Regions from separate parts of the Lactobacillus kullabergensis genome, predicted to be linked through region 3. Evidence: riboswitches for the same ligand, from Rfam matches in the RefSeq annotation. Region 3 holds a riboswitch; each other region holds the start of a gene.
What was found. A riboswitch is a leader RNA that binds a small molecule or an ion and turns the genes downstream of it on or off. The one in region 3 is predicted to bind thiamine pyrophosphate.
Positions count from the first base shown of each region.

Region 1: another riboswitch for thiamine pyrophosphate. It lies ahead of thiM (hydroxyethylthiazole kinase); the one in region 3 lies ahead of DKL58_RS02465 (ECF transporter S component).
Region 2: another riboswitch for thiamine pyrophosphate. It lies ahead of DKL58_RS00680 (ATP-binding cassette domain-containing protein); the one in region 3 lies ahead of DKL58_RS02465 (ECF transporter S component).

Region 1 is NZ_CP029477.1:1,879,424-1,881,696, forward strand. Features, by position in the region: gene tenA (thiaminase II) at 1-594, opposite strand, end outside; TPP riboswitch at 809-907, shown strand; gene thiM (hydroxyethylthiazole kinase) at 983-1,771, shown strand; gene thiD (bifunctional hydroxymethylpyrimidine kinase/phosphomethylpyrimidine kinase) at 1,783-2,273, shown strand, end outside.
Region 2 is NZ_CP029477.1:140,604-142,876, reverse strand. Features, by position in the region: gene htpX (zinc metalloprotease HtpX) at 1-39, shown strand, start outside; gene DKL58_RS00685 (AraC family transcriptional regulator) at 75-1,013, opposite strand; TPP riboswitch at 1,155-1,245, shown strand; gene DKL58_RS00680 (ATP-binding cassette domain-containing protein) at 1,285-2,273, shown strand, end outside.
Region 3 is NZ_CP029477.1:484,436-486,708, reverse strand. Features, by position in the region: gene DKL58_RS02470 (PTS sugar transporter subunit IIB) at 9-470, opposite strand; gene DKL58_RS02465 (ECF transporter S component) at 873-1,451, opposite strand; TPP riboswitch at 1,494-1,583, opposite strand; gene DKL58_RS02460 (M42 family metallopeptidase) at 1,651-2,273, opposite strand, start outside.

The DNA.
Region 1 (2,273 bases), 620 kb from region 3:
AAACGCAGTTTGCATTTGCTCAAGTTCTTCATTAGTCGCACTTTCAGCCAAAGAGTTGGTTAAATGCAGCATTTTTGCTACGTTGGCGCCATACCATTCGCCATCATAAGTATCAATCCATTCCTGATAATAAGAAACCGGTGAGCCCTTTTCTGCCATTTTTTGGCCAATTTCCTGATAGAGCCAGTAACATGGTAAAAGCGCTGCAACCGCTGGTTTAACACCAGATCGATTTAATGTCATATGCATATGGTTAACGTAGTTATAAGCTGTTGGAGCCACCAGAGTTGCAGAAATTTCAGTCGCAGTTATTTTTAATTCTTCAAAAAAATGGCCTCGCACTGATATTTCGACATCTTTCAAGTCTTGCACCCCTGCCAGTAAAAATTCCTTTACTTCCTGATTATCCGTTTTTGCCGCAATCAATTCATGCAATTTGCTGAATTCTCTTAAATAATAACGATCCTGCAACAGATAAAATTTAAAAGTTGCAATTGGGAGTTCGCCACTTTGCAATTCCTTAATAAATGGATGCACCATACTTTTATGCCATAATGCCTTCCCAGCTTCGTGCAGTCGATCCGTAAAATTCATGAATATTCTCCTCCAAATTAAATACTATTTGTTAAAATAACTTTTGATTAATACTAATTACATTTTATTAAATATTAACTATAATCACTATAATTTTTTGTTTTCTAGCACATTTTTAATATTAGTTAAAATACTAACACTTATAGCTTATAATAAATAGCGTCTTTATCAACCTAACGTTGTAATAAGCAATAAAATACGCTATAATTGTAAGCGATAACACGAGGGGTGCCTTTTTGGCTGAGATGAAAATTTTTCAGACCCTTTGAACCTGTAAGTTAATACTTGCGTAGGAACGTGTCAAAACTGCTTAAGCTTTGGCATTTCCATATGCCAAAGTTTTTTTATTAGTCAAAAATTTTAAGGATATTAAATTAGGAGTAATAAAATGCAGTTAAAATTATTAGACAAATTGCGAGCAGAAAACCCGGTTATTTTCAATATTGCTAATTTTGTAACAGTTCAAGATGTGGCAAATGCTGTTAATGCTATTGGTGCTTCACCAATTATGAGTAATGAAGTCGCTGAAGCTGAAGAAATTGTGCGGATGGCTTCCGCTGTGGCAGTTAATATTGGTTGCTTAACCAAGCAGCAAATTAACCACATTAAAAAAGTGGAAGATTTAGCGCGCCAATATAATAAACCCATAGTGTTTGATCCTGTTGCCGTTGGCGCCGTGGAGTACCGTTATAAAATCACAGATAAACTTTTATGGGATTTTCATACTAGTATTATTCGGGGCAATATTGGTGAGATAGCTGCCTTAGGTGGCTTTGATTGGAGCTCAAAGGGGATTGATGCAGGCTCCGGTTCTGGTGATATTGATGAAATTACTGCAAAAACTGCTCAAAAATATCGTTGCACAGTCATTGCGAGCGGGCCTACAGACACAATAAGCGACGGTAAAAGAATAGCCCATATCCATAACGGCTCACCCCTTTTTAAAACTCATGTGGGTTCTGGTGACATGTTAACCAGTATTGTCACAGCTTTTACAGCTGTTGCTGACGATCCTTTTGAAGCAGCTCAAATAGGTGCTTTAGTTTTCAGTTGCGCTGGTCAATTAGTAGTTAAAGATCATCCCAATGTCGGGCCCGCTACTTTTGGCATGTATCTCATGGATTATCTGTATAAAGTAAAAGTTGCAGATATTGAACAAATTGCTGATTTTGATTAAGGAACTTTATGATGACTGAAAAAATTAATTCTTTTCCCCAGGTTTTAACTATTGCCGGCACAGATTCAGGTGGAGGTGCTGGAATCATGGCTGACTTAAAAACTTTTCAAATGCAAAAAGTATTTGGTACAGCTGTAGTAGTAGCAGTGACAGCACAAAACACTTTGGGCGTCCAGAAATCTTTTTTACTGCCTTTAGAAATGATCGATGCCCAATTCGCCTCTTTGGCAGAAGATTTCCACATCCGTGCTTGTAAAACAGGAATGTTGGGCGATGCAGATCACGTTCACCAAGTTGCACTTAATTTGCAAAAGTATGACTTTGGTCCTATTACCATAGATCCAGTGATGATTGCTAAGGGGGGCGCACCATTATTAAGTCAAGATGCTGTCGCTACCGTTAAAAACGAATTGCTGCCTTTAGCCGATCTAATAACACCCAACTTGCCAGAAGCGGAGACTTTAACTGGCATCAAGGTACAAGATCAAGGCCAATATCCAGA
Region 2 (2,273 bases), 340 kb from region 3:
CCAACAGCTGACAGGATCAAACGCTTAGAAAAAATGTAATAAAATAAAGCAACCTTTTTAGTCAAGGTTGCTTTTTATTTTAAGTTGATGTTTGCCTGTCTAAATAATTCAGCTCGCATTTGGACTGGCGTTTCATGATAATATTCACTGAATTTTTTATAAAAGAAGGACTTGCCACTATAACCTACCCGTGCAATTATTTCTTTGACGGAAATATCTGGTCGTGCAAGCAAATTGCGCGCCTCTTGCATACGCCTTTCATCAACATGCTCTACGAAGCTTTTACCAGTTTTTTGTTTAACCAAACTTGAAAAATAATTAGGATTGAAACCAAAATGTTTGGCTGCTTCATTAAGCGTTATGTCAGTAAAATGCGCATCAATATAATTTTCTAAATCAGTCTGAACAAATTGGTGATCAGTCACAGGACCTGTCACTAAGTCTTGATTTCTAATTGCGGCAATTAAAAGCAAGTTTAGTTCTGCCAAGATCACATTGTGAGTATACAAATCCTGATTAAGATATTCATCAATTATTTTTTTTAGCGCATTGGCAGATTTAGACAAAAGTGTACTGTTTAAAAATAATAAGCGCCTTTGATTGTAAGCGTCAGTAATTTCCTTAAACACCTTTTTTTCACGATGACTCATGGCAGAATAGCTTCCGAGAAAATCCAGCATCTTGAAATTATGGTCAAATTCTAACTTAACTAATATGTCGTTTTCTCCCTGCCGCAATATTTCATAATCACTTTTTCTCTGTAAAAATACGATATTGCCGGCTTTAAGCAAGAAATCCTCATCATTGATTCTGGCTTTTACCGAGCCCTGAGCTTCATATAATATAGTTGAAGCTGTAGTTTGGTAGCGATGAACCCCAGTATTACGATTTTCCAAAAACGCTCTAAATAAATCAAAATTATCATTTTTGGGTTTGATTCTTACCTCATTAGTGTCAGACTTAGTTGAATCCAAAATGCTGGCTAAATATTGTTCAAGTTTAACAGCTGCCATTATTTCACCTTCTTATGCAAATTTTAAAATATATAGATTTATTATATAGCAAAATTTCATCTTACTAATAGAATTTTGATATTTAGATTAAGGAGAGAATACTTGTGTATGTAGACATCTATTTTTCTTTTATGTATAATAAATTTAACATCGGGGTGCCCTAGAGGCTGAGAACAGACCCGTCGAACCTGCTATGGATAATGCCAGCGAAGGGAAAACGAAAGATTTTACATCGTCAGGCCTTATCCTGACGATTTTTTTGGTAACTAAAATGATTAAATTAAACAACCTGACTTTTTCATATGATAAGCAAAATAAAATATTAACAGATATTAATCTCACTATTCCCACTGGTGAACTTTCACTATTGGTTGGTCCAACCGGCTGTGGCAAATCTACATTATTAAAAATTCTAGCAAATTTATATCCTGAGTTTGCGGGCCAATTAAGAGGCAGCGTTAATTTAGGCGGACTAAAATCGGCTATGATGTTTCAAAATGCCAGTGAACAGTTTACGATGACAACACCGCGAGAAGAAATAATTTTTGCACTTGAAAATCTTTGTCTTAATAAAACGCAGTATACAAAACGCTTGAATGAAGCTGTTCAGTTCACACAGATTGATTATTTGCTTGATCAAAAAATTAATACAATGTCTGGCGGCGAGCAGCAAAGAGTTGCTTTAGCTGTACTTGTTGCGATGAATGTCGATCTTTTTTTACTTGATGAACCCTTTGCCAGCTGTGATCCAGCTGCTCGCAAATTCTTAATTGCTAAATTAGCTCACCTGCGTGATCAAGGGAAAACAATTATTTTAAGTGATCACGTATTAACTGACTATGAAGGCCATTGCGATAATCTGTTTCAATTTCAAGGTAAAGATTTGGTGCAACTTTCTGCTAATGAAAAAGAAAAACTGCTGCAAAAAAATACGGAATCCGTTTCTTATACTTTTGCCATCCCTAACGATGACAAAGAAATTTGTTTTAAACTCAAAAATACAGAGATTACACAAAATCGTTTGCTTTTACAGCAGGAACATTTAAATATCTTTTCTGGTAAAACCACTCTTATTACTGGAGCGAACGGGGTTGGCAAAACGTCTCTTTTTAATGCACTGACCAAAATGATCCCATATGCAGGCAGTTTAACTTATCACAAGCAGGAAATCAGTAAATTATCAGCTCGCAAGTATCTCCTTAAAGTGGGGCAAATTTTTCAAAATGCGACCGATCAATTTATCAACGTTTCTGTTGCGGA
Region 3 (2,273 bases):
AATCTCTTTTATAAAAGAACCTGCTTTTCACTAGGTGTAACCTGAAAGTACACTTTGACACCAGAATCACGCATGTTCTCTAACTCCACTTTTTCCTCTTCGCTGGCAGAGATATTCTTAAATAATTTTTGCCGTCCTGGGCCGGCACCCATACCGCCAACATTTAATTCACGCAAAGCTACACCTGAATCAAAAATTTTTTTCGCAACTTTGGGAAGTTTCATTAAAACTAATGTATTTACTTCATCATTATCAAACTCTGAAACAAGATTTTCGATTTGATCTTCACCAGTTATTTTTAAATCGGTACCAGCTGGTGAAACCATTTTCATCACGTTTTTTATAAAATCATCTTGTGCTACGCCGTTATCAACCACCCAGATACGCTTTATTTGTAATGTTTTTGCCCAAGCAGCAACAATTTGACCATGAATTAACCTGTCATCAATACGTATCATTTTTATTGCCATTTTCTATCTCCTTTTCATTTTTTCGCGAAATATTTAGATTAATCTTTTAATTTTTGAATAAAAAATCAATTATAAATATATACTCGACAAAAAGTATTCTTTATAACCATTTTTTCCTATATAGTTATCACTAAAATTCTGCAAATTTTGTTTTGTTTATTATTTACAAAAATGTGCCATTGCAGCACATAAAATAATTTAGTCAAGAACTAACATAAGATTTTTTTCTTTTTTTATTATCAAAAATTAACGTAAACGCCTACAGATTTAATATTAGCTTAATTTAATAAAAAGTCAACAACTTTATTGATTGGTAGGTTCTTTTATAAAAATAAATAGAGGCCTTTCGACCTCCTTATTAATTCATATATTTTAAAAATAAACTATTAATTTAGAAAATGACTAATCAACTTTTGGCTTTAACGCATTATCGAACAAATTTGTGATCAGTTTAACTAAAACGCCATCGAAAACTAGCGAAGAAATGATGTTAGTAATGAACATCACTATTTGAACCTGCATACTGAATTTACTCCAACCATATAAAATATATGATGGAATAAAACAGCCAAATGATGCAAAGAATGCACCGGTTAATACGCTTTTCCAGGTAAACTTTTGGTAACGCTCTTTTTTAGGAAAAAAGCCAATTTCATTAGTCGCACCCTGAATGACACCTGAAAGAATAGTAGTGGCTCCCCACTGCCCACCAATAGCCATTTCAACAATTGATGCCAGCAGTTCACCTATTGTCCCAGAACCAAGCGTAGGAACAAAATACATTGCCAGTGGTCCCGCCATAAGCCATAAACCAGAAAACACAGTGTCTGTTACTGGCGCAAAACCTGTGGGTACCAAAAGCATCTTAACTAAATTAAAAGCCCAGTTAAAACCATAGGTATAAATAACACCCATAATGATACCAATCAGTGCAATTAAAATAATTGACTTCACATTCCATTTTGAAGACCTTGTAAACATAAAAATACTCCTAACTTTATATGTCATTAGGAGTATCTTTAGTAACTAAATTTAACACTTCCCTAACGCAGGTATTGTCCCGTTCAGGTTCAGAGGGTATTTCTCAGCTATTTGGCACCCCTAGTGACTGATATTCATTTTTTACTAGTATATCACATTTTAACTAGTTTTTCTGCTCTATTCAAAAGAACAAGTATTTTTAAAACTGACTAAAACTTGCTAATTTCTCTTTTGTAAGATCACGAATAATAGCTAGCGTCAGATCTACGGAAGCTTTAAAATCGGAATAAGCACTAAAACAATATGGCGAATGTTCATAGCGTACTGGAATGCCAATTACAATAGTTGGTGCTCCGTTTTCATAATAAATTGCAGCTCCATCCTGTCCGCCACCGGTACGAACCGACCGAGTATACGGAATATGATTTTTATCTGCTAAACCACAGGCATATTGCTGAAATTTAGGATTAGGTAAAAAGGATGTATCCATGTCACGCAGCATTGGTCCTCGTTTTAACCCTGTCTGCGATAACCACTCTGGGGTAAAAGTATCATCCGCTGGACAAGATTCCAAGACTATAGCTAAATCCGGCTTTACAGCTCTAGCTGTGACATATGCACCTCGCAAACCCACTTCTTCCTGGCTTGAAAGTGCAGCAACAACGTTAAAATCGCATTGTTCGCCCTTTAAATTGTCAAGAACATCTGCCATAGCAGCTGCGCCAAAACGGTCATCAAAGTCCTTACCGAAGAATAGACCGCTTTTTTCATTGTATTCACATTTGACATCAACAAAAATTGGACAACCAGTATCAATTTGAT